One region of the Streptomyces sp. NPDC048297 genome, then DNA from elsewhere that is predicted to be linked to it. Evidence: riboswitches for the same ligand, from Rfam matches in the RefSeq annotation. Region 1 holds a riboswitch; each other region holds the start of a gene.
What was found. A riboswitch is a leader RNA that binds a small molecule or an ion and turns the genes downstream of it on or off. The one in region 1 is predicted to bind thiamine pyrophosphate.
Positions count from the first base shown of each region.

Region 2: it holds a riboswitch for thiamine pyrophosphate, as region 1 does, so the genes downstream of both, ACGFYV_RS31730 (thiamine ABC transporter substrate binding subunit) here and thiO (glycine oxidase ThiO) in region 1, are expected to answer to the same signal.
Region 3: it holds a riboswitch for thiamine pyrophosphate, as region 1 does, so the genes downstream of both, thiC (phosphomethylpyrimidine synthase ThiC) here and thiO (glycine oxidase ThiO) in region 1, are expected to answer to the same signal.

Region 1 is NZ_JBICZA010000020.1:733-11,442, reverse strand. It holds gene pknB (Stk1 family PASTA domain-containing Ser/Thr kinase) at 1-1,336, opposite strand, end outside; gene ACGFYV_RS22295 (thiazole synthase) at 1,461-2,255, opposite strand; gene thiS (sulfur carrier protein ThiS) at 2,259-2,471, opposite strand; gene thiO (glycine oxidase ThiO) at 2,468-3,691, opposite strand; TPP riboswitch at 3,689-3,801, opposite strand; gene ACGFYV_RS22280 (hypothetical protein) at 3,855-4,205, shown strand; gene ACGFYV_RS22275 (NAD(P)/FAD-dependent oxidoreductase) at 4,238-5,488, shown strand; gene ACGFYV_RS22270 (Rv2175c family DNA-binding protein) at 5,749-6,114, shown strand; gene thiE (thiamine phosphate synthase) at 6,243-6,908, shown strand; gene metF (methylenetetrahydrofolate reductase [NAD(P)H]) at 7,049-7,972, shown strand; gene ACGFYV_RS22255 (hypothetical protein) at 8,029-9,018, shown strand; gene ACGFYV_RS22250 (phytoene desaturase family protein) at 9,035-10,546, opposite strand; gene ACGFYV_RS22245 (DUF4126 domain-containing protein) at 10,618-10,710, opposite strand, start outside.
Region 2 is NZ_JBICZA010000038.1:15,113-25,822, forward strand. It holds gene ACGFYV_RS31695 (murein hydrolase activator EnvC family protein) at 1-484, opposite strand, end outside; gene rpsB (30S ribosomal protein S2) at 892-1,836, shown strand; gene tsf (translation elongation factor Ts) at 2,012-2,848, shown strand; gene pyrH (UMP kinase) at 3,053-3,811, shown strand; gene frr (ribosome recycling factor) at 3,996-4,553, shown strand; gene ACGFYV_RS31720 (phosphatidate cytidylyltransferase) at 4,553-5,911, shown strand; gene rlmN (23S rRNA (adenine(2503)-C(2))-methyltransferase RlmN) at 6,077-7,183, shown strand; TPP riboswitch at 7,217-7,324, shown strand; gene ACGFYV_RS31730 (thiamine ABC transporter substrate binding subunit) at 7,392-8,474, shown strand; gene ACGFYV_RS31735 (ABC transporter permease) at 8,534-10,135, shown strand; gene ACGFYV_RS31740 (ABC transporter ATP-binding protein) at 10,135-10,710, shown strand, end outside.
Region 3 is NZ_JBICZA010000008.1:181,732-189,239, reverse strand. It holds gene ACGFYV_RS11555 (DUF5326 family protein) at 1-63, shown strand, start outside; gene ACGFYV_RS11550 (IclR family transcriptional regulator) at 259-1,116, shown strand; gene ACGFYV_RS11545 (SsgA family sporulation/cell division regulator) at 1,214-1,651, shown strand; gene ACGFYV_RS11540 (YibE/F family protein) at 1,825-3,585, opposite strand; TPP riboswitch at 3,657-3,830, shown strand; gene thiC (phosphomethylpyrimidine synthase ThiC) at 3,823-5,637, shown strand; gene ACGFYV_RS11530 (hypothetical protein) at 6,483-6,962, opposite strand; gene ACGFYV_RS11525 (replication initiator) at 7,028-7,508, shown strand, end outside.

The DNA.
Region 1 (10,710 bases):
GGCCGAGCGAGACGGTCAGGGCCACGGAGTCGTTGTCCCGGATCCGGGCGCCGGACGCGGGGTCGGAGCTGATGACCGTGCCGCGCTCGACGGTGTCGCTGTAGGCGCGCTTGACCTGCCCGACGTCCAGACCCGCCGCGTGGAGCCGGTCCCTGGCCTGCGCCTCGGTCCGGGACAGCACCGGCGGGACCTTCGTGAACTGGCCGGAGTTGATGTACCAGACCCCGGTGCCCACACCGAACACCAGCAGCACGGCCGCGACGAGCGTCAGCATCCCGCGCCGGGGCCGCTGACGGGTGTGCCGCTCGGAGACGGGAGAGGACTGCAGCCGGGTGGTGTGCCGCACGCCGCCGGCCGGCAGCTCCTCCTCGTCCTCGTTGACGGGCAGCGGCCGGGGCACGGTCAGCGAGCGCGGGATCACGCTCGTACGGTCCTCGGCGATGTCGTGCGCCGCGGACAGCGCCTGCGGCGGCAGCGCGTCCAGCTGCGCGGCGGTGAGCGCCGCCCGCGCCCGCAGCGCGTCGCCGAGCAGCGCCGCCGCGTCCTGCGGCCGGACGTCAGGGGTACGCGCGGTGGCCGAGGCGACCAGCTCGTCCAGCTCGTACGCCAGCCCCGGCACCAGCGCCGAGGGCGGCGGCACGTCCTCGTGTATGTGCTTGTAGAGCACCTGCGCGGGGGTCTGCCCGGAGTGCGGCTTGCCGCCGGTCAGCATCTCGTAGAGCACCACACCGCACGCGTACACGTCGACGCGCGGGTCGGCGGTGCCCCGCTCGATCTGCTCCGGCGCGAGGTAGGAGACCGTCCCGAGCACCGTGCCCGTCGTGCTGGTCTGGGTGTCCACGGACCGGACCAGACCGAAGTCGGCGACCTTGACCCGGCCGTCGTCCCCTATCAGCACGTTCTCGGGCTTCATGTCCCGGTGCACGAACCCGGCCCGGTGCGCGGCGCCGAGCGCGGCCAGCACCGGCTCCAGGATGTCCAGGGCGGCCCGCGGCTGCAGCGCGCCCCGCTCGCGCAGCACGTCCCGCAGGGTGCACCCGGCGACGTACTCCATCGCCAGGTACACGTACGACCCGCAGGTGCCCTGGTCGAAGACCTGCACCACGTTGGGGTGGGCGAGCCGGGCGACCGACTTGGCCTCCCGGATGAACCGCTCCACGAAGGACCCGTCGGCCGCCAGCGCCGGGTGCATCACCTTGAGCGCGAGCACCCGGTCCAGGCGGGTGTCCAGGGCCCGGTAGACCGTGGCCATCCCGCCGACGGCGATCCGCGCGTCGACGCGATAACGGCCGTCGAGCACCTGCCCGACGAGAGGGTCCTGAAGGGTCGTATCCACGCAGGTGAGTCTACGAGGACCGACCGACAGACCGCCCCGCTGCGCCGTTCGGGCGACGGATTGCAGCGGAGCTGTGACTGTGGTGCGACGAGAGCCGTGAGGTTCCGCGACGGCGCGGCGCGTCCTAGAACGCGGGCCGCTCGGGGTCCAGGCGGGCGAGGCCCTCCGTGGGGGAGGAGGCCTCCGCGAAGTGCCGGCGCGGGATCCGCCCGGCCCGCCGGGCCAGCCGTCCCGCCTCCACCGCGTGCCGCATGCCGGCCGCCATCAGCTCCGGCTCCTGCGCCCGGGTCACCGCGGAGGCGAGCATCACACCCGCACAGCCCAGCTCCATCGCCAGCGCCACGTCGGACGCCGTGCCCGCGCCCGCGTCCAGGATCACCGGCACGCGCGCGTGCTCCACGATCAACTGGAAGTTGTGCGGGTTGCGGATGCCGAGCCCGGACCCGATCGGCGAGCCCAGCGGCATCACCGCCGCACAGCCCACGTCCTGGAGCTTTCGCGCGAGCACCGGGTCGTCGTTGGTGTACGGCAGCACCGTGAAACCGTCGTCGACCAGCGTCTCCGCCGCGTCCAGCAGCTCCACCGGGTCCGGCAGCAGCGTCCGCTCGTCGGCGATGACCTCCAGCTTGACCAGGTCCGTGCCGAGCGCCTCGCGGGCCAGCCGGGCGGTCAGCACGGCCTCACCCGCGGTGAAACAGCCCGCCGTGTTCGGCAGCACCCTGATGCCCAGCTTCTCGAGCACCGACAGCACGGAGCCGTGCACCCCGGGATCGACCCGGCGCATCGCCACCGTGGTCAGCTCGGTGCCGGAGGCGATCAGCGCGCGTTCCAGCACGTCCAGGCTCGGTGCGCCGCCCGTGCCCATGATCAGCCGGGAGCCGAGGGGCACACCGCCGAGGACGAAGGGATCGTCGGCCATGGGTCAGCCTCCTTGGACTGCGGTGAGGACTTCGACACGGTCGCCCTCGGCGAGGGCCGTGGCCGACCACTGCCCGCGCGGGACGACGGTCTCGTTGACGGCGGCGGCCACCCCGGAGGACGCCGCGGTGAGGGTCCGCACGAGGGAGTCCAGCGCCGTGCCAGGGGCGATCTCGCGGCGCTCCCCGTTGACGGAGATGGTGACGCAGACGTTCATGCGGGCTGCTCCAGGAGTGCGGCGCCGAAGCGCTTCGGCGTGAACGGGCTTGCCTCCGGCGGCAGTTCACCGCTGACCAGGACGTGCGCCATGACGTCCCCGGTGACCGGGGTCAGCAGCACACCGTTGCGGAAGTGCCCGGTGGCCAGGACCAGCCCGTCCAGGCCGGACGGGCCGAGCAGCGGCGCGTTGTCCGGGGAACCGGGGCGCAGCCCGGCCCGGGTCTCGGTGAGGGGCAGCTCGGTGATGCCGGGCACCAGCTCGTGGGCGTCGCGCAGCAGCTCGTACACCCCGCCCGCCGTCACCGTCGTGTCCCAGCCCAGCTCCTCGCTGGTCGCGCCGACGACCAGCTCGCCGTTCTCCCGGGGCACCAGGTAGACCTGGCTGCCGCGCACCACGGCCCGCACGGTACGGCTCAGGAACGGCGCGTACCGGCGCGGCACGGCCAGCCGCAGCACCTGCCCCTTCACCGGCCGCACCGCGGGCACCACATGGCCGGGCACGCCCGCGAGGCGCCCGCTCAGGCTCCCGCCCGCGAGCACCACCTGCCCCGCGGTGAGCGCGGTGCCGTCCGTCGTGGTGACGCCGGTGGCCCGGTCCCGGACGACGTCGAGCCGCCCGGCCCACGACCGGTGGAAGACCACCCCGGCCCGCTCGCACGCGGTCACCAGGGCCGCGGCCAGCCGCCGCGGGTCGATCTGGTGGTCCCCGTCGACGCGCAGCCCGCCGCGCACACAGGGCGCGAGCATCGGCTCCAGGCGCCGGCACTCCCGCCCGGACAGCCACTGCGAGTCAAGACCGGAGCGCTGCTGGAGGGCGTGCAGCTCGCGCAGGTGGGAGCGGTCGTCGGCGTCGAGCGCGACGGCCAGGGTGCCGCAGCGCCGGTAGCCGAGGTCGTGGCCGGTCGCCTCGGTCAGCTCGGCCGCGAAGTCCGGGTAGCGGCGCGCGGACTCCAGGTTCAGGGCGAGCAACGTCTCCTCGCCGTAGTGCAGTTCGGTGACCGCGGCCAGCATCCCCGCCGCGACCTGCGCGGCACCGCCGCCGGGCTCGGGGTCCACCACGGCGGTGGCGAGCCCGCGCTGCGCGGCGCGCCAGGCCGTGACCAGGCCGATGATCCCGCCCCCGATGACGAGGACGTCGAACGTGTCGGATGAATCTGACGTATCGGATGTGCCGAACGTGTCTGACGTGTCGGATGTGTCGGACGTACGTGACGACATGGGCGTCCAGCCCCTCCCTTCGCCGGCATGACCCGGATCAGGTTCGTACGGTCGGAGGCCGCCCAGCCTCCCTCTCAGCCCGGTGCGTCCGGGCTCCCGCGAGTGCTTGTACGGTGGCCAGCCTAGCCCGCGGTGCGCCGCTCTTGTAAGGGAGCCCCTGTCCATGGCCCGATCGCTCGACGGACTGACCCTCGCCCCCGTGGCGGACCAAGCCCCAGGTCAGGTCGGTACTCGCACCCGTTTCGCCTACCACGAGAAGGACGGTGAGATCTGGGCCGAGTACGCGGGCGGCGACGTCGTGCGCGGTCATCTGGTCGGTACCCGCGAGGGTGACCGGCTGGACTTCCGCTACGTGCAGCTGCGGCACGACGGCACCACCTCCAGCGGGCACTGCGTGTCGACCGTCGTGGAGCTCGCGGACGGCCGGGTGCGCCTGGAGGAGAGCTGGCGGTGGGAGTCGCGGCCGGGCGCCGGGACGAGTGTTGTGGAACAGGTCACCCAGCACGCCCGATGACTGACGATTTGTCAGTTGTCTATGGTGAGCGCGTGAGCGAGCAGACAGCGCAAGAAGGCACCTCGCGCGGCGGCGCGGGGCAGGAGCGGCGCGTGGTCGTCGTCGGTGCGGGCATGGCCGGGGTGCAGACCGCCGTGGCCCTGCGGGAACAGGGCTTCACGGGCACCGTGACCCTCATCGGCGCCGAACCCCATCAGCCCTACGACCGGCCGCCGTTGTCCAAGGCCGTGCTGCTCGGCACGTCCGAGGGCTCCGCGTTCGACGTCGACTTCGACTCGCTCGACATCGAACTGCGGCTCGGCTGCGAGGCGCTGGGCGTGCGCCCCGCCGACCATGAACTGGACACCGAGTCCGGGCCCGTCCCGTACGACGTCCTGGTCCTCGCCACCGGCGCGGAACCCGTCCGGCTGCCCGGCACCGAGGGCGTGCCCGGCGTGCACCTGCTGCGCACCCTGGACGACGCCGAGCGGCTGCGGCCCGTGCTCGCCCGGCAGCACGACATCGTGGTCGTCGGCGCCGGCTGGATCGGCGCTGAGTTCGCCACCGCCGCGCGGGAGGCGGGCTGCGCGGTGACCGTCGTCGAGGCAGCCGACCGGCCGCTGGCCGGCGCGCTGCCCGCGGAGGTCGCCGCGCCGATGACCGCCTGGTACGCCGACAGCGGCACCGACCTGCGCACCCACGCGCGCGTGGAGCGCGTCGAGCCCGGCGGGGTCGTGCTCGACGACGGCTCGCGGCTGCCCGCGGACGCCGTCGTGGTCGGCATCGGTGCCCGCCCCGCCACCGGCTGGCTGGCCGGGTCCGGCATCGAGCTGGGCGCGCACGGCGAGGTCGTCGCCGACGACCACCTGCGCACCTCCGCCGGGGACGTGTACGCCGTCGGCGACTGCGCGTCCTTCCCCTCGGCCCGCTACGGCACCCGGCTGCTGGTCCACCACTGGGACAACGCCCTCCAGGGCCCGCGCACGGTCGCCGCGAACATCCTGGGCGAGCACGCCGCGGTCTACGACCCGGTGCCGTACTTCTGGTCCGAGCAGTTCGGCCGCTTCGTCCAGTACGCGGGCCACCACGCCGCCGCCGACCGCATGATCTGGCGCGGCGACCCGACGGGCCCCGCCTGGTCGGTGTGCTGGCTCCGCGACAACCGCCTGGTCGCCCTGCTGGCCGTCGGCCGCCCCCGCGACCTGGCCCAAGGCCGCCGCCTGATCGAATCCGCCCACCCCCTGAACCCCCAATCCCTCTCCAACCCCACCCTCCCCCTGAAATCCGCCGTCACCACCACCTGACCAACAACCCACCCCGCAGAAACGCCCCAAAGGGGCGCGGGGAACTGCGCGCCCGGCCACGACGGCGCCGCGGCCGAGGGGCGAGCCCAGGGGTGCAGGGGTGACTGCACGAGCCGAGCCGTGACAGCGCCGTGGCCAACCGACGAGGTCAGGGGCGCGGGGAACTGCGCGCCCAGCCACGACGGACCCGCACCCACCCCCCCGACACTTCCCCGCACTCTCATCGCGCCCACCCCAGCAGAGCGCCTACCCTAGGAGCCGTGACCGAGATTGACGCAAAGATCGATGCTCTCGTCCCCGCCTGGCTCACCCTCCCCGACATCGCCGAGAAGCTCGATGTCGAGGTGACGCGCGTGCGGCAGCTGGTCAAGGAGGGCCAGCTCATCGCCGTACGCCGAGGTGAGAACCGGGCGCTGCACGTCCCCGCCGCCTTCATCGACGGGGACAAGGTGGTCAAGGGCCTGTCCGGGACCCTGACCCTCCTGCGGGACGACGGTTTTACGGACGAAGAGATGATCGAGTGGCTCTTCACCCCCGACCCGACCCTGCCCGGCACCCCCGCGCAGGCCCTGAGCGAGAATCGCGGCACGGAGGTGAAGCGCCGCGCCCAGGCGCTCGCCGTCTGAACCAACCGCACCCGGGGTGGCGTACCGGCCCCGCCCGTACGCCACCCACCCGTACGCGACCCACCCGTACGCGACCCGTACGCCACCCACTCGCACACCCAGGGACACCGACCAGGGGGGACCCACGCATGTCCGACACCGCCCGCACCAGGTTCGCCGACGCCCGGCTCTACCTCTGCACGGACGCCCGCCGCCGGCAGGGCGACCTCGCCGAGTTCCTGGACGCGGCCCTGGCCGGCGGTGTCGACATCGTGCAGCTCCGTGACAAGGGCATGGAGGCCGCCGAGGAACTGGAGCACCTCCAGGTCTTCGCGGACGCCTGCGCCCGGCACGGCAAGCTGCTCGCGGTCAACGACCGGGCCGACGTCGCCCACGCGGCCCGCGCCGACGTGCTGCACCTGGGCCAGGGCGACCTCCCGGTGCCCGCGGCCCGCGCGATCCTCGGCCCCGACGTCCTGATCGGCCGCTCCACGCACGCCGAGTCCGAGGCCGCCGCGGCGGCCGTCCAGGACGGCGTGGACTACTTCTGCACCGGCCCCTGCTGGCCGACCCCGACCAAGCCGGGCCGCCACGCCCCGGGCCTCGACCTGGTCCGCCACACCGCCGCGCTGGGCACCGAGCGCCCCTGGTTCGCCATCGGCGGCATCGACCTGGGCAACCTCGACGAGGTGCTGGACGCGGGCGCCCGCCGGGTGGTCGTGGTCCGCGCGATCACCGAGGCGGACGACCCGGGAGCCGCGGCGGCGGAGTTCACCAAGCGACTGCGACAGGACGGGCAGGACGGGCGGAACTGAAGGCCGCCGGGGCTGCCCAGGGCCTCGGCACCACCCACCATGTCCACGTTTTTGTCCAAGGAGTGGACAGTAAACCGGCAATTCGGTCAAATCGCCGATGCCCGGTTGGGAGACCGCCCACCCCTGGCTAACCTGCGGGTATGGCCCTAGGAACCGCATCCACCCGGACCGATCGCGCACGCACCGTGCGTGACATCCTCGCCACCGGCAAGAAGACGTACTCGTTCGAGTTCTACGCGCCGAAGACGTCCCAGGGCGAGCGGAACCTGTGGAACGCGCTGCGCCGCGTCGAGGCCGTGGCCCCCGACTTCGTGTCCGTCACCTACGGCGCCGGCGGTTCCACGCGTGCCACCACGGTCAAGGAGACCCAGCAGATCGTCGTCGACACGACGCTCACTCCGGTCGCCCACCTGACCGCCGTCGACCACTCCATCGCCGAACTGCGGAACATCATCGGCCAGTATGCGGACGCCGGTATCCGCAACATGCTCGCCGTGCGCGGCGACCCGCCCGGCGACCCGATGGGCGACTGGGTCCCGCACCCCCGCGGTCTCACCTACGCGGCCGAACTGGTCCGCCTCATCAAGGAGTCGGGCGACTTCTGCGTCGGCGTCGCCGCCTTCCCGGAGATGCACCCGCGCTCCGCGGACTGGGACACCGACGTCGCCCACTTCGTGGACAAGTGCCGCGCGGGCGCCGACTACGCCATCACGCAGATGTTCTTCCAGCCGGAGTCGTACCTGAGGCTGCGCGACCGGGTGGAGGCGGCGGGCTGCTCGACCCCGGTCATTCCCGAGGTACTGCCTGTCACCAGCGTGAAAATGCTGGAAAGACTGCCCAAACTCAGCAATGCGGTATTCCCGGCCGCCCTGAAAGAGCGGATCCTCACAGCCAAGCACGACCCGGCGGCGGTACGCTCCATCGGTATCGAGTTCGCCACGGAGTTCTGTGCGCGGTTGCTGTCCGAGGGAGTGCCCGGACTGCACTTCATCACGCTCAACAACTCCACGGCGACCCTGGAAATCTACGAGAACCTGGGCCTGCACCACCCTCCGCAGGCCTAGACCGGCCGCACCGCGATACGACACACTGCGTAGCGGTCACTGGGAGAGGGGCGTACATGGGCTGGGCGGTCCTCTACATCGCGTTCGGCATCGTCGCACTGTGGTTGCTGGGCGAGGTGCTGCTGCAGTACAAGGCGCGGCTGCGCTGGCGGCTGCTGGCGTTCGGCGGTTTCCTGGGCGTCGTGGTCGGCGTGCTGATTCCATCCGTGATCGTCATCGGCGTGGGCGCGATCGCGTTCGCGATCGGCCAGACCTACGTCACGCTGTCCTTCCGCCGCGGCTTCGCGGCGGGCTGGGCGGTCAAGCGTCCCGACGACGACACCGGCGAGCCCCCCAGGCGCCGCCGCGGCAAGGCCGACCGCCACGACCCGGACCTCGACGGCCCGGACCCGGAGGGCGACGAGTCCGGCCCCGACGGCGACCACGACGGATCGTCCTACGACGGCGGCTACGGCCACGGGGCGTACGACCGCGACGGCTACGGCCGTGACGGTTACGACCGCGACGACGTGTTCACACCGGCCCAGGGCCCGGAGCCCGCCCGCAGCAGCACGGTCTACGAACCCCAGCCCATGCCCGACGACACCGGCTCCTACGGCGTCTACGGCGACCATCCGGCCCCCACCGGCGCCGCACAGCCTCAAGGCGCCGGCCAGGCCTACGCCTACGACTACTCGGGCTACGATCAGCAGGGCTACGGCTACGACACCGGCGCCCAGCAGAGCTACGCCAACTACTCCGACCCGTACATCGGCGCCCAGTCCTACGGCGACACCTCGTACGACAACGGCTACGGCGGCCAGCAGCAGTACGGCCAGCAGCAGGGCCAACAGAGCCAACAAGGCCAACAGGGTCAACAGGGCTACGGGCAGGACGCGTACGGCACCGGCGGCTACGGCGAGACCCCGGCCGGCGGGGTCTGGGTCCCGCAGCAGCGCACCGACGAGAACTACGGCGGCGAACTCCCGCAGGAGCAGCCGTACCCGCACCAGGGCCACACGCCGCAGCAGCCCGGCGCCGGCTACGACGAGCACTACCGCTACTGAGCCCGCCCCCGCCCGCTCACTGAGAGCCGCGGAACTCCGGCCCCTCCACGATCAGTCCGGCCACCAGCGCGCCCGACATACCGGCGTGGGGGAGGCCGCCGCCCGGGTGGGACCAGCCGCCCACCCGGTACAGACCGGGCAACCGCGTGGTGTTCGCCGGGTGCAGGAAACGGCCCCGGCCGGCGGCGAGCGAGGGGGCCGGCACCGTGCCGAGGAAGGCGTCCGTCTCGTTCTCGGCGTCGTCCGGTGTGCGCGTCTCCTGCCACAGGACGCGGTCCCGCAGGCCCGGTATCGCCTCCTGGGCGGCGTCGAGGAGATGGTCCGTGTACTGCCGGAGCACGGCCTCGTCCTCCCAGTCGACGGTGCTCGGCACCATCGCGGACACCACCACGGACTCGTGCCCGCCCTCCGGTGCGAGCGCGGGGTCGTCCGGGCGCAGCACGGTCACCGTGGGCGCCGGCGGCCGGCCCTCGTCCGCCGAGGCCAGGAAGTCCAGCTCGGAATCGGGGTCCGGCGCGTGCACGACCGTGCGATGCGCGGCACCGGCCTCGCGCCCCCCGCGCAGGGCCAGCAGCAGGGCCAACCGCCCCGGACCGGTCGGGTACGGATCGGCCTGGACATCCCCATTCTTGTCCAGCTGACGCCCCGTCAACAGTTTCAACTGCGCCGGGTGCACGTCCGCCACGACATGGTCGGCCTCGGCCACCGTGCCGTCCCGCAACTCCACGCCCGTGGCCCGCCCGTCCTTGTCCAGGACACGCCCGACCTCCGCGTCGAAGACGAACTCGACCCGCCGCTTCAGACACCGCTCGTACACCGCGCGCGCCAGCTCCCGCATGCCGCCACGCACGTACCAGGCGCCGAAGGCGTGCTCCATGTACGGCAGCACGGCCGCGCTCGCCGGAGCGGTCCGGGGATCGAGGCCGTGGGCGAGGGCGTAGCTGTGCAGCAGGGCCGTCAGCCGCTCGTCGCGCAGCTCCCACTCGCCGACCTCGGCCAGCGTGCGCGCGCGTCGCGTGCGCAGCAGCCGCTTGTGCGGGACGGCCGGATACGGCTCCTGCTCCGCCAGCACCTGCCAGTTCGGCCACAGGGGCTCCTCCAGCAGCGGCCGGCGGGTGCGGTCCCAGGCCTCGCGGGCCCGCACCAGGAAGTCGCCCCAGCGCCCGCCCGCCCCCGCGCCCAGGGCCTCGTCCAGCGCCGTGACGACACCCGCGCGCGAGGCGTTCGGCAGGGACACCGCGGTGCCGTCCGCGAAGACGTGCCGCGAGGCCGGGTCGACCTGGACCAGTTCGACCGTGTCCTCCAGGGACTCCTTGCCCGTCTTGATGAACAGGTCGCGGTAGACGGCGGGCAGGTGCAGCAGCCCGGGGCCCGTGTCGAAGGCGAACCCGTCCCGCTCGAAGCGGCGCACCGCACCGCCGTACGTCGCCGTACGCTCGTACACCACCACCCGGTGGCCCGCGACGGCCAGCCGGGCAGCAGCCGCCATCGCGCCCATCCCGGCGCCGATCACCGCAATCCGTGCCATGCCTGCGACTTTAGCGACCGGCACTGACAATCCCGTCGGCGGCCGGTCGGCCCGGCGCTCCGGGCGCCCGCTCAGCCCGGTGGTCCGGGCATCCGTGAGGCCAGCCGCCGTTCCTCCCGGCGCTGCGCCCGGCGCCGCAGGAACCGCCGGATGCGCGAGACGAG
Region 2 (10,710 bases), on a different contig from region 1:
GCACGGACAGCGGGTCCAGGTAGGTGCCGCCTCTGAGCAGGCCCCAGTGGACGCATGTACGGGGACAGTGCGATCCTGCGGCTTCGACGGTGCCCACCACCTCGCCCGCCCCCACCCGGTCCCCCTTGCGCACCGACGGACTCACCGGTTCGTACGTCGTGCGCAGGTCCGTCCCCGCCAGCTCCACGGACACCACACCCCGCCCCGCCACCCGGCCGGCGAACGTCACCCGGCCGTCCGCGATCGCGCGCACCGCGGCGCCGGGCGGTGCGCCCAGGTCCACGCCGCGGTGCCCGGGGCCGTACACCGTCGCCGGTGGTTCCCAGCCGCGCAGCACCGCCGGGCGGACACCCACCGGCCAGACGCGGGCGACGGCCGGGACCGGAGGTCGTGGTGCCGGAGGTCGCGGCGCCGGAAGCTGCGGCGCCGGCGCGGGCAAGGGCGGCGGCGCCTCGGCCCGAGCCGGTGGCGTCAGCGTGATCATCGCCAGAGCCAGTGGCAGTACCGCCCACATACCCGCACGCGCCCTCACACCCGCACCCGCCCTCACACCCGCACCCGTACATCGCGGTACGCGTCGCATCGCGCGTCGCATCGCGCGTCGCATCACTCGTCCCATGCGAGAACGGTCCCGCGATCCGTCGATCATGGCCGGGAACTGTGGACCACTCGCCGGTTGTGGACAGCCGCGTCACCCGGTGCCCCGCCGGTCCCGTACACTTCTTCTGGCGATCCGGGTCACCGGGTCGACTTCGCACGCCCCGATACGAGATCCGGAGACGGTTCGTATCAGCGCCCCTCGGTCCTTCGTGGCACGGCGCATCGCGGGCGTCAGGCGCGGGATCCGTCCGGAACCCGCGGCACAACCGAGAAATTCAAGGAGATACGGCTATGGCCGTCGTCACGATGCGGGAGCTGCTGGAGAGCGGCGTCCACTTCGGTCACCAGACCCGTCGCTGGAACCCGAAGATGAAGCGCTTCATCTTCACCGAGCGCAACGGCATCTACATCATCGACCTGCTCCAGTCGCTGTCGTACATCGACCGCGCCTACGAGTTCGTCAAGGAGACCGTCGCCCACGGCGGCACGGTCATGTTCGTCGGCACGAAGAAGCAGGCGCAGGAGGCCATCGCCGAGCAGGCCACCCGCGTCGGCATGCCCTTCGTCAACCAGCGCTGGCTGGGCGGCATGCTCACCAACTTCTCCACCGTCTACAAGCGTCTGCAGCGCCTCAAGGAGCTTGAGCAGATCGACTTCGAGGACGTCGCCGCGTCCGGTCTGACCAAGAAGGAGCTTCTCGTGCTCTCGCGCGAGAAGGCCAAGCTGGAGAAGACCCTCGGTGGTATCCGCGAGATGTCCAAGGTGCCCAGCGCCGTCTGGATCGTGGACACCAAGAAGGAGCACATCGCGGTCGGCGAGGCCCGGAAGCTCAACATCCCGGTCGTCGCCATCCTCGACACCAACTGTGACCCCGACGAGGTCGACTACAAGATCCCGGGCAACGACGACGCGATCCGCTCCGTCACCCTGCTCACCCGCGTGATCGCCGACGCCGTCGCCGAGGGCCTCATCTCCCGCTCTCGCGTCGCCACCGGCGACAAGGGCGAGAAGGCCGCGGGCGAGCCGCTCGCCGAGTGGGAGCGCGACCTGCTCGAGGGCGAGAAGAAGGACGAGGCTCCGGCCGCCGAGGCCGCTGCCGAGGCCCCCGCCGCTGAGGCTCCCGCCGCTGAGGCTCCGGCCACCGAGGCTCCGGCCGCCGAGGCCCCCGCTGCCGAGGCTCCGGCCGCCGAGGCCCCCGCTGCCGAGGCTCCGGCCGCCGAGGGCGAGCAGGCCTGACGCAAGCGTTGACGGCGGGGGCGGAACCGACTGTCACGGCGCCCTCGGCGCGGTGAAGTCCGCCCCCGCTGTTCACCCGTCGGTCGGCACGGCGTCCGTGATCCGTGGCTACATGTGGATCACCGACCGTGCGGATCTCCGATCTGCCAAGACTTCGAGAAAGACTCACAGACTCATGGCGAACTACACCGCCGCCGACGTCAAGAAGCTCCGTGAGCTCACCGGCGCCGGCATGATGGACTGCAAGAAGGCGCTGGACGAGGCCGACGGCAACGTCGACAAGGCCGTCGAGGCGCTGCGCATCAAGGGCCAGAAGGGCGTCGCCAAGCGCGAGGGCCGCTCCGCCGAGAACGGCGCTGTGGTCTCCATCATCGCCGACGACAACTCCTCCGGCGTCATCGTCGAGCTGAAGTGCGAGACGGACTTCGTCGCCAAGGGTGACAAGTTCCAGGCCGTGGCCCAGGCCATCGCCGAGCACGTAGCCAAGACCTCCCCGGCCGACATCGAGGCGCTCCTCGCCTCCGAGATCGAGCCCGGCAAGACCGTCCAGGCGTTCGTGGACGAGGCCAACGCCAACCTGGGCGAGAAGATCGTCCTGGACCGCTTCGCGCAGTACGCGGACGGTTTCGTGCTCGCTTACATGCACCGCACGATGCCCGACCTGCCCCCGCAGATCGGTGTCCTCGTCGAGCTGGACAAGCCGAACGCCGAGGTCGCCAAGGGCATCGCCCAGCACATCGCCGCCTTCGCGCCGAAGTACCTCTCCAAGGAGGACGTCCCGGCCGAGGTCGTCGAGTCCGAGCGTCGCATCGCCGAGGAGACCACCCGCGCCGAGGGCAAGCCCGAGGCCGCGATCGCCAAGATCGTCGAGGGTCGCGTGAACGGCTTCTACAAGGACGCCACGCTGCTCGGCCAGCCGTACGCGCTGGACAACAAGAAGTCGGTCCAGAAGGTTCTGGACGAGGCCGGTGTCACCCTGAAGCGCTTCGCGCGCATCAAGGTCGGCATCTGAGTCCGTACCGCGATCGACGAGCGACCCGGGGAGAAATCTCGATAGGGTCGACAGCAGTCGTCCGCGCACACCGCCACACCCAGGCACGTGGCGGACGGCAGCAGATCTGACGAGGAGGCCATTGCCGCGCATGGGAGCGAAAAGCGACCCCAACCGGCAATGGCCTTCTTCGTATGTGCACCACGTGAAAGAGGCGGGATCCCCATGACCACCAAGGCCCAGAAGAGCGACGACGGCAAAGTACGCGGCCGGTTTCTGCTGAAGCTGTCCGGAGAGGCCTTCTCCGGTGGCGGGGGCCTCGGCGTGGACCCCGACGTGGTGCACAAGATCGCCCGTGAGATCGCGGCCGTCGTCCGGGACGGCGCCGAGGTCGCGGTCGTCATCGGCGGCGGCAACTTCTTCCGCGGTGCCGAGTTGCAGCAGCGCGGCATGGACCGGGCCCGCTCCGACTACATGGGCATGCTCGGCACCGTCATGAACTGCCTCGCCCTCCAGGACTTCCTGGAGAAGGAGGGCATCGACAGCCGGGTGCAGACCGCCATCACCATGGGCCAGGTCGCCGAGCCCTACATCCCGCTGCGGGCCGTGCGCCACCTGGAGAAGGGCCGCGTGGTCATCTTCGGCGCCGGTATGGGCATGCCGTACTTCTCCACCGACACCACCGCCGCCCAGCGCGCCCTGGAGATCGACGCCGAGGCGCTGCTCATGGGTAAGAACGGTGTGGACGGGGTCTACGACTCCGACCCGAAGACCAACCCGGACGCCGTCAAGTTCGACGCCCTCGGCTACGGCGAGGTCATCACCCGCGACCTCAAGGTCGCCGACGCCACCGCGATCACGCTGTGCCGTGACAACAAGCTCCCGATCCTCGTGTTCGAGCTGCTCGCGGAGGGCAATATCGCGCGCGCCGTCAAGGGTGAGAAGATCGGCACGCTGGTGGGTGACCAGGGCAGCCGGACCTGACCGGCACACTCCCCTCGCCCGCGGTGCGCCACCTGTCCGGTGGACGGACGGGACGCACCCAGGACGGGGGATGGACAATGTCCTGCCGGTCGGGAACCGTGCAGGAAGAAGACGCGACGTAGCCGGCCGCCGCCCGATCGAGGAACCGCAGCCGGGCCTTACTCAAGACACACAGGAGCAAGTGGTGATCGAAGAGATCCTCCTCGAGGCCGAGGAGAAGATGGAGAAGGCCGTCGTGGTCGCCAAGGAGGACTTCGCCGCGATCCGCACCGGCCGTGCGCACCCGGCGATGTTCAACAAGATCGTTGCCGACTACTACGGCGCGCTGACGCCGATCAACCAGCTGGCTTCGTTCTCCGTGCCGGAGCCGCGCATGGCGGTCGTGACGCCGTTCGACAAGAGCGCGCTGCGCAACATCGAGCAGGCGATCCGCGACTCCGACCTGGGCGTCAACCCCAGCAACGACGGCAGCATCATCCGGGTGACGTTCCCGGAGCTGACCGAGGAGCGCCGCCGCGACTACATCAAGGTCGCCAAGAACAAGGCCGAGGACTCCAAGGTCTCGATCCGCTCCGTGCGCCGCAAGGCCAAGGACGCCCTCGACAAGCTGGTCAAGGACAAGGAGACCGGCGAGGACGAGGTCCGCCGTGCGGAGAAGGAGCTGGACGACACCACCGCGAAGTACGTCGCCCAGGTGGACGAGCTCCTGAAGCACAAGGAAGCGGAGCTGCTCGAAGTCTGATGAGCGACTCTTCCTGGGGGGCACCGCCGTCGGCGGGGCAGGCCGGTTACTGGGGGCCCACCGCCGGTGGGTACGCCCAGGGGGCTGCGCCGGCGGGTCCCGCATACGATGCGCCTGAGGCGCAGCAGACTCGCCCCATGCCCATCGTGCCCGACGGACCCGGGTACGGCGGCGGCCAGGACGAGGACCGGGGGGCCGCTCAGCTGAGCGGTCCCTTGTTCCGGGACGACACGCAGTACGCCCCGCAGCAGGCCTCGCACGCCGCACAGCAGGCCTCGTACGACGTGCACCAGACGTCGTACAACGTGCACCAGGCGTCGTACAACGTGCACCAGGCGTCGTACGAGCCGCACCCGGTGTCGTACGAGTCGCACCAGACGTCCTACGATCCGCAGCAGGCGCACCACGCGTACCACGCACCCCACGCACCCCACGTGCCGCAGTATTCGACGCCGACTCCCGTCCCGGACCCCGCCCAGAGTCCCTCGCAGAATCCGGAGCCCATGCCCGACGCCCCACAGCCGGCGCCCGCGCCGCAGAAGAAGAGCGCGGGCCGTGACCTGAGCGCGGCCATAGGGGTCGGCGTCGGGCTCGGTGTGGTGATCATCGCGTCCCTGTTCGTCGTCAAGGCCGTTTTCGTCGGCGTGGTGGCGGTGGCCGTGGTCGTCGGCCTGTGGGAGCTGACCAGCAGGCTGCAGGAGCGCAAGGGCATCAAGGCGCCGCTGGTGCCGCTCGCGGTGGGCGGTGCGGCGATGGTCGTCGCCGGGTACGTGCGCGGTGCCGAGGGCGCGTGGGTGGCCATGGCGCTGACGTCCCTCGCGGTGCTGGTCTGGCGCATGACGGAACCACCCGAGGGCTACCTCAAGGACGTGACGGCCGGCGTCTTCGCCGCCTTCTACGTGCCGTTCCTGGCCACGTTCGTCGCGATGATGCTCACCGCCGACGACGGCCCCTGGCGGGTCCTGACCTTCCTGCTCCTGACGGTCGTCAGCGACACCGGCGCCTACGCCGTCGGCTGGCGCTTCGGCCGGAAGAAGCTCGCCCCGCGCATCAGCCCCGGCAAGACCCGTGAGGGCCTGCTGGGCGCGGTGCTGTTCGCGATGGTCGCGGGCGCGCTGTGCATGCAGTTCCTCATCGACGACGGCACCTGGTGGCAGGGCCTCCTGCTCGGCCTCGCCGTCGCGGCCAGCGCCACCCTGGGCGACCTCGGCGAATCCATGATCAAGCGCGACCTGGGCATCAAGGACATGGGCACCTTGCTCCCGGGCCACGGCGGCATCATGGACCGCCTGGACTCCCTCCTGCCGACGGCCCCCGTGGTCTGGCTCCTGCTGGTCCTCTTCGTCGGCAGCGGCTGACCCCACGCCGCAGCCCCGCCCCGGCCGACAGGCTTCCCCGGGCCCCGTCCTGCCCCCAGGACGGGGCCCGTCCCGCTCCCTCGGCGGGCGCCGTCCGCGTACGCGAGCGGGGACCCGATCGACGCGAGCGGGGGCACTCAATCGATCTGCGACACTGATAGAGCCATGCCTAAGCCCGGAGAACTCACTTTCGTCGCCCCGCGCGGAGCCAAGAAGCCGCCGCGGCACCTCGCCGACCTCACGCCCGCCGAGCGCAAGGACGCGGTGGCCGAGATCGGGGAGAAGCCGTTCCGCGCCAAGCAGCTCTCGCAGCACTACTTCGCGCGGTACGCGCACGACCCCGAGCAGTGGACCGACATCCCGGCCGGTTCGCGGGACAAGCTGCGCGAGGCGCTGTTTCCCGAGCTGATGTCGGTCGTACGGCATCTGTCGACGGACGAGGGGGAGACCCGTAAGACGCTGTGGCGGCTGTTCGACGGGACCCTCGTCGAGTCGGTGCTCATGCGCTACCCGGACCGGGTCACCATGTGCATCAGCTCGCAGGCCGGCTGCGGGATGAACTGCCCGTTCTGCGCGACCGGTCAGGCGGGTCTGGACCGGAACCTGTCCACCGCCGAGATCGTCCACCAGATCGTGGACGGCATGCGGGCGCTGCGCGACGGTGAGGTCCCCGGCGGGCCCGCGCGGCTGTCCAACATCGTGTTCATGGGGATGGGCGAGCCGCTCGCCAACTACAAGCGGGTCGTCGGCGCCATCCGCGCGCTCACCTACCCCGCCCCGGACGGGCTCGGGCTCTCGCAGCGCGGCATCACGGTCTCGACGGTCGGTCTCGTGCCCGCCATCCACCGGTTCGCCGACGAGGGCTTCAAGTGCCGGCTCGCGATCTCCCTGCACGCGCCGGACGACGAGCTGCGCGACACCCTCGTCCCCGTGAACACGCGGTGGAAGGTGCGCGAGGTCCTGGACGCCGGGTTCGAGTACGTCGAGAAGTCCGGGCGCCGGCTCTCCATCGAGTACGCGCTCATCCGCGACATCAACGACCAGGCCTGGCGCGGTGACCGGCTCGGGCGGCTGCTCAGGGGCAAGCCCGTGCACGTCAACCTCATTCCGCTGAACCCCACTCCCGGCTCCAAGTGGACCGCCTCGCGCCCCGAGGACGAGAAGGCGTTCGTGGAGGCCATCGCCGCCCACGGCGTGCCGGTGACCGTCCGGGACACCCGCGGTCAGGAGATCGACGGGGCCTGTGGTCAGCTCGCGGCCACCGAGCGGTAATCTGGCCGGGTTCGACCAGACACTCACATCTTCATATTCCGACAGGGGAGCGCCACAGCGCTGAGAGTGCGGCAATCGGGCCGCAGACCCTCTGAACCTCGCCCAGGTCATTCTGGGTAGGAAGTTCGGTCATCACTCAAGCTGTCGTGCCCTGCCCGGGTCACCGGGCGGGGCCGCGTTCTTCCTGGCCCACCCAGGAGGACAACCAGTGCAGAACAAGACGTTCGTGGCCGTGGCCGTCGGGCTCGGCCTCGTCACGCTGTCCGCGTGCGGCTCGACGGACACCGCGTCGCCCAAGGACTCCAAGGACTCCAAGACCGTCACCGTCGTCAGCCACGACTCGTGGGCCGTCTCCAAGAACGTGCTGACGGACTTCGAGCGGCAGTCCGGGTACAAGGTCCGCGTCCTCAAGGACGGCGACGCCGGACAGGCCGTCAACAAGGCCGTCCTGACCAAGGACAACCCGCAGGGCGACGTCTTCTTCGGCGTCGACAACACCCTGCTGTCCCGCGCCCTCGACAACGGCCTCTTCCAGCCCTACGAGACCAAGGGCCTGGACACCGTCGACGCCGCCTACCAGCTGGACGCGGGCAAGCACCGCGTCACGCCCGTCGACCACGGAGACATCTGCGTCAACTACGACAAGGCGTACTTCGGCAAGCACAAGCTGACCCCGCCCCAGACCTTCGCCGACCTGGCCGAGCCCGCGTACAAGAACCTCCTCGTCACGGAGAACGCGGCCACCTCCTCGCCCGGCCTCGGCTTCCTGCTCGGCAGCGCCGCGCAGTACGGCGACACGGGCTGGCAGGGCTACTGGAAGAAGCTCAAGGACAACGGCGTCAAGGTCGTCGACGGCTGGGAGCAGGCCTACTACCAGGAGTTCTCCGGCTCCTCCGAGGGCAGGAAGGCCGGCGGCGACCGGCCGCTCGTGGTGTCGTACGCCTCCTCGCCGCCCGCCGAGGTCATCTACGCCAAGAAGCGGCCGAGCACGGCCCCGACCGGCGTGTCGAACGGCACCTGCTTCCGGCAGGTCGAGTTCGCCGGGCTGCTGAGCAACGCGAAGAACACCAAGGGCGGCAAGGCGTTCATCGACTTCCTGGTCTCCAAGGAGTTCCAGGAGGACATGCCGCTGAACATGTTCGTGTACCCGGTGGTCAAGGGCGCGGCCGTCCCCGCCGACTTCACGAAGTACGGGCCGGCCGCCGCGCACCCCGAGACGATGGCCCCCGACAAGATCGCCGCCAACCGCGACCAGTGGGTCAAGGCGTGGACGTCGCTCGTACTGAAGTAGCCGCTCCCACGGAAGCGGCCGTCAGGGACCGGCGCGGGAGCGCGGCGCGGCTGGGGCTCATGGCCCTGCCCGTCGCGTTCTTCGCCGTGTTCTTCGCCTGGCCCGTCGCCGCGATCGTCACGCGCGGGCTGAAGGCGGACGGCACCTGGCGGCTGGGGCGGATCGCGGACGTCGTCACACAGCCCGACATCCGGCACGTGCTGTGGTTCACCACCTGGCAGGCGCTCGCCTCCACCGCGCTCACCCTGCTGCTCGCGCTGCCCGCCGCCCATGTCTTCGCGCGGCTCGACTTCCCGGGCAAGCAGGTGCTGCGGGCCGTGGTCACCGTGCCGTTCGTGCTGCCGACCGTGGTCGTCGGCACCGCCTTCCTGGCCCTGGTCGGACACAACGGGCTGCTGGACGAACTGTGGGGCGTACGGCTGGACACCACGGTGTGGGCGATCCTGCTGGCGCACGTCTTCTTCAACTACGCGGTCGTCGTACGGACGGTGGGCGGCCTGTGGGCACAGCTCGATCCGCGCCAGGAGGACGCCGCCCGCATGCTCGGCGCCTCACCGCTCGGCGCCTGGCGCAAGGTCACCCTGCCCGCCCTCGCCCCGGCCGTGGGCGCTGCCGCGCTGATGGTGTTCCTGTTCACCTTCACCTCCTTCGGGGTCGTCCAGATCCTCGGCGGGCCCACCTTCTCCACCCTCGAAGTGGAGATCTACCGGCAGACCTCCGAGCTGTTCGACCTCGCCACGGCAGCGGTCCTCACGCTCGTCCAGTTCGTCGCGGTCGGCGCGATCCTCGCCGTGCACGCGTGGACGGTACGGCGGAGGGAGAGCGCGCTGCGTCTGGTGGACGCCTCCGTCACCGCCCGCCGGCCGCGCGGCGCCGGGCAGTGGACGCTGCTCGCCGGGGTCCTCGTCACGATCGCCCTGCTGCTGGTGCTGCCGCTCGCCGTGCTCGTGCGGCGCTCCCTCGACGCGCCCGGCCTCGGCTACTACCGGGCGCTCACCGACTCCGACGGCGGCACCTTCCTGGTGGCGCCGCTGCACGCCGTGTGGACCTCCCTCGAATACGCCGCCACCGCCACCGCCATCGCCGTCCTGGTCGGAGGCCTGGCCGCCGCCGCGCTGGCCCGCCGGGACGCGGGACGCCTGGTGCGCGGCTTCGACGCGCTGCTGATGCTGCCGCTCGGCGTCTCCGCCGTGACCGTCGGCTTCGGCTTCCTGATCGCGCTGGACAAGCCGCCGCTGGACCTCAGGCAGTCCTGGATCCTCGTCCCGCTCGCGCAGGCTCTGGTGGGCGCCCCCTTCGTCGTACGCACCATGCTGCCCGTGCTGCGCGCGGTGGACGAACGGCTGCGGGAGGCGGCGGCCGTGCTCGGGGCCTCGCCCTGGCGGGTGTGGCGGGAGGTCGATCTGCCGCTGGTGCGGCGGGCGTTGCTGGTCGCGGCCGGATTCGCCTTCGCCGTGTCCCTCGGCGAGTTCGGGGCGACCGTGTTCATCGCCCGGCCCGACAACCCGACGCTCCCGGTGGCCGTCGCCCGGCTGCTGAGCCGTCCCGGAGACCTCAACTACGGCCAGGCGATGGCCCTTTCGACCATTCTGATGGTGGTGTGCGCCGCCGCGCTGCTCGTCCTGGAGCGGCTGCGCACCGACCGGACGGGGGAGTTCTGATGCTGCTGAGCCTTCAGGCCGCGACCGTGCGCTTCGGCGGACGGCCCGTGCTCGACGCGGTCGGCCTGGACGTTGCCGAGCACGAGGTGGTGTGCGTGCTCGGGCCCAGCGGCAGCGGGAAGTCCACGCTGCTCCGGGCGGTGGCCGGCCTCCAACAGCTGGACTCGGGGCGGGTGTTGCTCGACGGCCGCGACCAGGCGGGCGTGCCCGCGCACCGGCGCGGTGTCGGGCTGATGTTCCAGGACCACCAGCTCTTCCCGCAGCGGGACGTCGGCGGCAACGTGGCGTTCGGGCTGCGGACGCACGGGGTGCCGAAGGGCGAACGGGACGCCGAGGCACGGAAGTTGCTGGAACTGGTCGGGCTGCCCGGTGCCGCCGGGCGGGCCGTCGCCGCGCTGTCCGGCGGCGAGCAGCAGCGGGTGGCCCTCGCGCGGGCGCTGGCGCCCCGGCCCCGGCTGCTGATGCTGGACGAGCCCCTCGGCCAACTGGACCGCTCGCTGCGGGAGCGGCTGGTCGTCGAACTGCGGGAACTGTTCGGCAGGTTGGGGACGACGGTACTCGCCGTGACCCACGAC
Region 3 (7,508 bases), on a different contig from region 1:
GGCGGGCTGATCTACGTCGTCCGGAAGTTCACGTCGAACTCCTCGTCGCGCGGCGACTGGTGAGACACATGGGGAGCCGGTGAGCGGTAGCAGGAGGCACCGGTTCCCTCGGGCGGGGGAAGTTTCACCGGCAGGCCGTCTGAGCGCGGTGGCGGACGGTTAGAGTCCGGAACCCCGTGGGGCCCGGACCCTGCGGGTGGCACACCTCCACCCGTGTTTCCCCGCACGGGTCGCCCACCCTCGCTTCGGGAGTGACCCTTGGCCACGGTTGACACCGCCCCGGCAGAGCCCCACGCACCCCCCAGCCCACCGCGGTCCTGCGTACCCCCCATCCAGCGCCCGCCCGCCGCGACCCGCCCCGACAAGCACTCCGCGACCCTCATCGGGTCCGTCCAGCGCGCACTGCGCCTGCTGGAGGCCGTCGCCGGGCATCCGTACGGCGCCCCCGCCAAGCAGCTCGCCCGCGAGACCGGGCTCGCCCTGCCCACGGCCTACCACCTGCTGCGCACTCTCGTGCACGAGGGCTATCTGCGCCGGGAGAAGGGGCTGTTCTTCCTCGGCGACGCGGCCGATCGCCTCGGCAGCAGCGGAGCGGAGCAGAAACGTCGCAGCACGGTGGCCGACATGCTCGCCCACTGGCGCGATTCCATCGGTGTGCCCGTGTACTTCGCGATGTACCGGGACGGCGAGATCGAGGTCATGTGCGTCTCCGACACGCGGGAGACGCCGGCGGTCGAGGAGTGGGCCGACTTCCGCGAGACCGGGCACGCCCACGCGATCGGCCAGTGCCTGCTGTCCCAGCTGGACGAGGCCGCCCGCCGCGACCATCTCGCCCGCTATCCCGTGCGGCCCCTCACCCCCTACACCGCGCGCGACGACGACGCCCTGCTGCGCAGGCTGTCGCGGACGCGGCGCATGGAACTGGTGGCGGAGCGCCAGGAGTACGCCCTCGGCACGGTCTGCGCGGCCGTACCCATCACCGTCGGCGCCACGGCGGCCACGATGGCGATCTCGCTCCCCCTCCACGAGGCTGACCGGCTGGTACCCGCCGCCCAGCGGTTGCAGGTCGAGATCGGGCGCCATCTCGGCTCACTTGCTCTCTCTATCAGTATCTGAAAACTTACTCCTTGTGATCTGGTGTATACGTTCAGCAAGATTTGAGCACGGTCAGGGATCGATCCCGGCCAGTCGATGTCATAAGACGGGGTAGGCGATGCGCGAGTCCGTACAGGCAGAGGTCATGATGAGCTTTCTCGTCTCGGAGGAGCTCTCCTTCCGTATCCCGGTGGAGTTGCGCTACGAGACGAGTGATCCCTACGCGGTGCGGCTCACCTTCCATCTGCCCGGCGACGCCCCGGTGACCTGGGCCTTCGGACGGGAGCTGATGATCGACGGGGTCGGCCGGCCGTGCGGGGAGGGGGACGTGCACATCGCCCCCGCCGACTCCGAGATGCTCGGCGAGGTGCTGATCAGGCTTCAGGTGGGCAGCGACCAGGCTCTGTTCCGCTCCTCGGCGCCGCCGCTCGTGGCCTTCCTCGACCGTACGGACAAACTGGTGCCACTCGGCCAGGAGGGTGCGCTGGCCGACTTCGACGCCCACCTCGACGAGGCCCTCGACCGCATTCTGGCCGAGGAACAGAGCGCCGGCTGAAGCGTTACGGCAACGGAGCGCGGAGCGCTCCGTTGTGCCAGGGAACTCACGCAGAAACGCTTCTGCGAAGGGGGTTCGGGCCCTGCCGGACCCCGCTCACTGCTCCCCGCTCACCGCTGCCCGCGCCTCGCATCCCGCACCTCGCATCCCGCACCTCGCACCCCGCACCCCCTTCACCGCTTCCGGCGTCGGCCCCTGCCACTCCGGCCCGTTGCGGCGGAGGGGGCGGACGAGGTCGACGAGGTGGATGAGGCCGACGAGACGGACGGGACTCCGGCGGATGCCGCCGGGGCCGAGGCCGGGGACGGCCGGTCGGCCGAGACCACGAGGGCGGCGAGGGCGGTGGTGACCGGCACCGAGGCGACCAGGCCGATCGAGCCCACCAGCGTGCGCACGATCTCCTCCGCCACCAGCTCGCTGTTGGCCACGGTCCCCACGCTGCTCTGCGCGATCGAGAACAGCAGCAGCAGCGGGAGCGCGGCACCGGCGTAGGCGAGGACCAGGGTGTTGACCACGGACGCGATGTGGTCGCGGCCGATCCGGATGCCCGCCCGGTACAGCCCGCGCCAGCCCATCGACGGGTTGGCCTCGTGCAGTTCCCACACCGCCGAGGTCTGGGTCACCGTCACGTCGTCGAGCACACCCAGCGAACCGATGATGACGCCGGCCAGCAGCAGACCGCTCATGTCGATCGACGGATAGAGACCGTGGATCAGACCGGTGTTGTCGTCCGTGTTGCCGGTGAGCGCGGCCCAGTCGATGAACTCCGAGCCCAGGATGCCGATCAGCACGAGCGAGACCAGCGTGCCGAGCACCGCGACCGACGTACGGGCCGACAACCCGTGGCACATGTAGAGCGCGATGAGCATGATCGCACTCGCCCCGACCACCGCCACGAGCAGTGGATTCGAGCCTTGCAGGATCGCGGGCAGGATGAAGAGGGTCAGCACCAGGAAGCTGACGGCCAGCGCGACCAGCGCCATGAGACCTCGGAGCCGGCCCACCACCACGACGGCGACCGCGAAGATCCCGGCGAGCAGGGCCATGGGGAACTTCCGGTCCACATCGGTGACCGAGTACTGAAGGTCCCGCGGCGCCGTGGGCTCGTAGGCGACGATGACCTTCTCGCCCTCGTGCAACTGCCGTGTCTGGTCGGGCTGCACGATCTCGGTGAAGGTACGGCCCTTGTCCTTGCCGGTGTCGACCCGGATCGTCGCCTTCTTGCAGGTGTCGCTCTCCTTGTCCTGCGCCGAGTTGCCCTCGGCGGCGGAGGCGGAGGCGTCGCTGGGCGGCGCCTGGCCCTGGGCGTTGACCGACTTGCAGCTCACCTCGACCACTTTGCTGACGGTCGCCTGCTGCGACTGGCGGTCGAAGCCGACGCCGCTGCGCTGGTGCGGCGGGGCTCCACCGGGCCAGAGCACCGCGAGGCCCACCACGACGGCCGCGGTGAACGGGACCAGGATCGCCGCGATGACCTTGCGCAGGTGCTTCGAGACAGGAGCGGCAGGTCCGTGACTGTGACTGTGCGAGTGGCTGTGCCCGCCACCAGAGCTGTGCCCGCCACCGGAGCCGTGACCGTGCCCGTCGTCCCTGCCGTCGCCGGACCCGCGGCCGTGCCCGTCGCCTCCGCCCCCTCCGGAGCCGGTCCCATAACCGTCACCCCGGCCGCCCCCCGAGCCGTGACCACCACCGGCCCCGTGACCGCCGCCGCCAAAACCATGACCACCGCCGGAACCATGCTGGTCCCCGGAACCATGCTGGTCCCCGGAACCATGCTGGTCCCCGGAACCATGCTGGTCCCCGAAACCACGGCCACCGCCGGCACCGCGGTGGTCCCCGGGGCCTGGGCCGCCACCGTGTCCGGTGGGGTGTGCGGGACCTTGCCGGCGGGGTGGGCCGGGAGGTGGGTACGGGGGCTGATGTGTCGTGGTCACGGCCCGATCATTGCAAGAACGGCAGAGGCCCACTGTTCATCACGCCACACATGACGCTAGCGTGGAGGCACCTTTGCACACGCGGGAGCTCGGAGCACCGGGCTGAGAGGGCGCTGACCTCCGTATTCGCGATGTTTCACGTGGAACGTGGTTTCACGGGAAACATCCGCAGACGGACACCGCTGCGTCGACCGCCGAACCTGTTACCGGGTAATGCCGGCGTAGGGAGTAGGTCTCATGACCAACAAGGACGCACGCACGCCTGCCTCCACGCAGAACGCGACCGAGGGGTCGCCGAACACGGAGGCTGGGAAGTCCATCGGCTGGCACAAGGCGTATGTCGAGGGTTCGCGCCCCGACCTGCGCGTGCCGGTCCGTCAGGTGCACCTCACCAACGGGCAGTCGGTCACGCTGTACGACACATCGGGCCCGTACACCGATCCACTCGTCGACACCGACGTCCGCAGGGGCCTGCCGCCGCTACGGGAGAACTGGATCATCGGCCGCGGCGACACCGAGGAGTACGCGGGCCGTCCCGTCCGTCCCGAGGACGACGGGATCAAGCACACCTCACCGCGCGGTGGTCTGCGCAACCTGGACGCGGTCTTCCCGGGACGCCCGCGCCAGCCGCGCCGGGGGCGTGAGGGCCAGGCCGTGACGCAGCTGGCGTACGCGCGCCGGGGCGAGATCACGCCCGAGATGGAGTACGTGGCCGTCCGGGAGAACGTTTCGCCCGAGGTCGTCCGCGAGGAGATCGCGGCGGGCCGCGCGGTTCTGCCCGCGAACGTGAACCACCCGGAGATCGAGCCGATGATCATCGGCAAGCGGTTCCTGGTGAAGGTCAACGCCAACATCGGCAACTCCGCCGTCACCTCCTCGATCGAGGAGGAGGTGGAGAAGATGACCTGGGCGACCCGCTGGGGCGCCGACACGGTCATGGACCTCTCCACCGGCCGCAACATCCACACCACCCGCGAGTGGGTGCTGCGCAACTCCCCCGTCCCCATCGGCACGGTGCCGCTCTACCAGGCCCTGGAGAAGGTCGACGGCAGGGCCGAGGAACTGAGCTGGGAGATCTACAAGGACACCGTCATCGAGCAGGCCGAGCAGGGCGTGGACTACATGACCGTCCACGCCGGCGTGCGCCTGCCGTACGTCCCGCTCACCGCCAACCGCAAGACGGGCATCGTCTCGCGCGGCGGCTCGATCATGGCGGCGTGGTGCCTGGCGCACCACAAGGAGTCGTTCCTGTACGAGAACTTCGAGGAACTCTGCGAGATCCTCGCCGCCTACGACGTCACGTACTCGCTGGGCGACGGCCTGCGCCCCGGCTCCATCGCGGACGCCAACGACGAGGCGCAGTTCGCGGAACTCCGCACGCTCGGGGAACTCAACCGGATCGCCAGGCGTTTCCATGTACAGACGATGATCGAGGGCCCCGGGCACGTCCCGATGCACAAGATCAAGGAGAACATCGACCTTCAGCAGGAGATCTGCGATGACGCTCCGTTCTATACGCTCGGCCCGCTGACCACGGACATCGCGCCGGCGTACGACCACATCACCTCCGGTATCGGCGCCGCGATGATCGCCTGGTGGGGCACGGCGATGCTCTGCTACGTCACGCCCAAGGAGCACCTGGGCCTGCCCAACCGTGACGACGTCAAGACCGGCGTCATCACCTACAAGATCGCCGCCCACGCAGCCGACCTCGCCAAGGGGCACACCGGTGCGCAGGAGTGGGACGACGCGCTGTCGGACGCCCGCTTCGAGTTCCGGTGGGAGGACCAGTTCAACCTCGCCCTCGACCCGGTGACGGCACGGGAGTTCCACGACGAGACGCTGCCGGCCGAGCCCGCCAAGACGGCCCACTTCTGCTCCATGTGCGGGCCGAAGTTCTGCAGCATGAAAATTAGCCAAAGCATCACAGAGCGGTTTGGTGGTGCGGCGGCTGAGGGGGCGTCGCCGGAGGAGGTCGCCGAGGGGATGCTCCAGAAGTCGAAGGAGTTCGCTGAGGCGGGGAACCGGGTGTACCTGCCGATCGCGGACTGAGCCCGATCTACGGCGGTCCGTGCTACCGAACAGTCTGAAGCTGTCGGAGCACGGACCGCTTTGTCGTTCCCGGCGCAGGGTGGCTGAAGTGCTGGAGTCGTCCAGGGCAACGCTTATTCCGTTTTGAACCCCCGACACCTTGGCCGGCATTAAAAAGCGGCCGCAAGACCTGATTAGACGCGTGTTCGATTTCCTGCACGCCGGAGGCTGCCACCCCAGCGAGGGGGCGCGCGTTTTCGTAAGTGTGCCCTTGACTCGGGGCACCAGTCGCTGCACTCTTGCTGTGGAAGATACGCGCGTAGATATCGGCCCAGTGTCGTTCATGCGCACGGGCCCAGCGCTCACATATGAGCGCTCACTCTAGGAAGGTAGTAGTCATGATCAAGAAATTCCTGAGACTCAGAGAAATGAGGCAACCATGCTACGAAAACTCGCAACGATCACATCCACCTTGTGGACTTTCCTCAGTGGTATCTCGGATTCAGTCTGGCGCTTCGTCTGTAGGGCGTTGCATGTCATCCGAACGGGTGGGGGGCGTTTCTGGCAAGCCGCGCGGCGACTTGAGCGACGGGTTCGCCCGTACGTCCGGCGTTTTCAAATTCTGAACCTCTACTGTCACGCCAGCCTTGTTCTGCTGGCACTCTATGAGTCGATCCGGATTACGGCAGACCCCAGTTATGCGCCGCTAATGCATCGGATTCTTGAGTTTCTCCTGTCACTGTTTGGCGTCATCTAAATAAATTTGACCTACGTGCGTATCTATCCACTACACGGCCGTCAGCGCGCGACGGCCGTGCATTATTTGGTGCGGGCTACTCTCATGTCTTGGAGTAGCCCGCAAACGTTTAGAACGGAAGCTCCGTCCTGGTAGTTCCTCGCTTGATGGTTGTCACCTGCTCGTGGAAATCGCGGGTGGCGCCTTCGCGGGGATACCGGGACCTGAGTTCCTTGTCCAGCTCGTCGGCGACTAAAAGCAGGGACGGGAGGGATTTGCGATCTGCTTCCAGGGCCTTGGTGCCCATGCCGATGGCTTCTTCGATCTCGCCCATCCGCGCGGCGGCGACACCGAGGGTGAGGCGGGCCTCGGCTGCTCGCATGGGGGAGATCTCGGTGCCGTCGGGGCCGGTGCTGATGCGGATCACTGAGCGGGCGTGGGCGGCGGCGCGCTCGTCGTCTCCGAGGAGACGGTAGGCGTCCATCTCGTAGAAGTCCCACTTGTCGGGGTCGATGATGAAGTGGTGTTCGGGGTGGTCCGGCTTGGGAAGGCGGTCCAGCCTCGCGCGGCCGGCATCGAGCGAATCACGGACGAGGCGGGCGTCACCCATGCGTGCGGTGGCTCGTGCCTTGTGTGCGTAGAGCTGTACGCCGACGGAGTGAGTCTGGTCCGCACGTGGTGCGCGCGTCCGCCCGTCGCGTCCTGGTCCACACGCCCTACAGCGCAGCCGTGGGGGAACTGAAACTCCGCTGGGGCGCCCAGCTCGACGCCCGTCCCCTGCGTGCCGACGGCGACGGCCCCGACGATGACGCCGTGGCTGCGTACGTTGCCAAGTACGTCACCAAGGGAGCCACAGAGACAGGAGCCGGCACCGACCACCCGCCCGCCACCAGGCACGACATCGAATCGGCACCCGTCAGCGAACACGTACGCACCCGCATGAGCACCTGCTGGCGCCTGGGCGGCCTCCCTGAGTACCAACACCTCCGCCTGCGGGCCTGGACCCACACCCTCGGCTACCGGGGGCACATCCTCGCCAAGTTCCGTGCCTACTCCACCACCTACGCCGCACTCCGGGCCGAACGCGCCCACCACGTGGGCCACGCCGACCTGCCCGATGCGATCACCGAACGGCACTGGCGTTACGTCGGTTCCG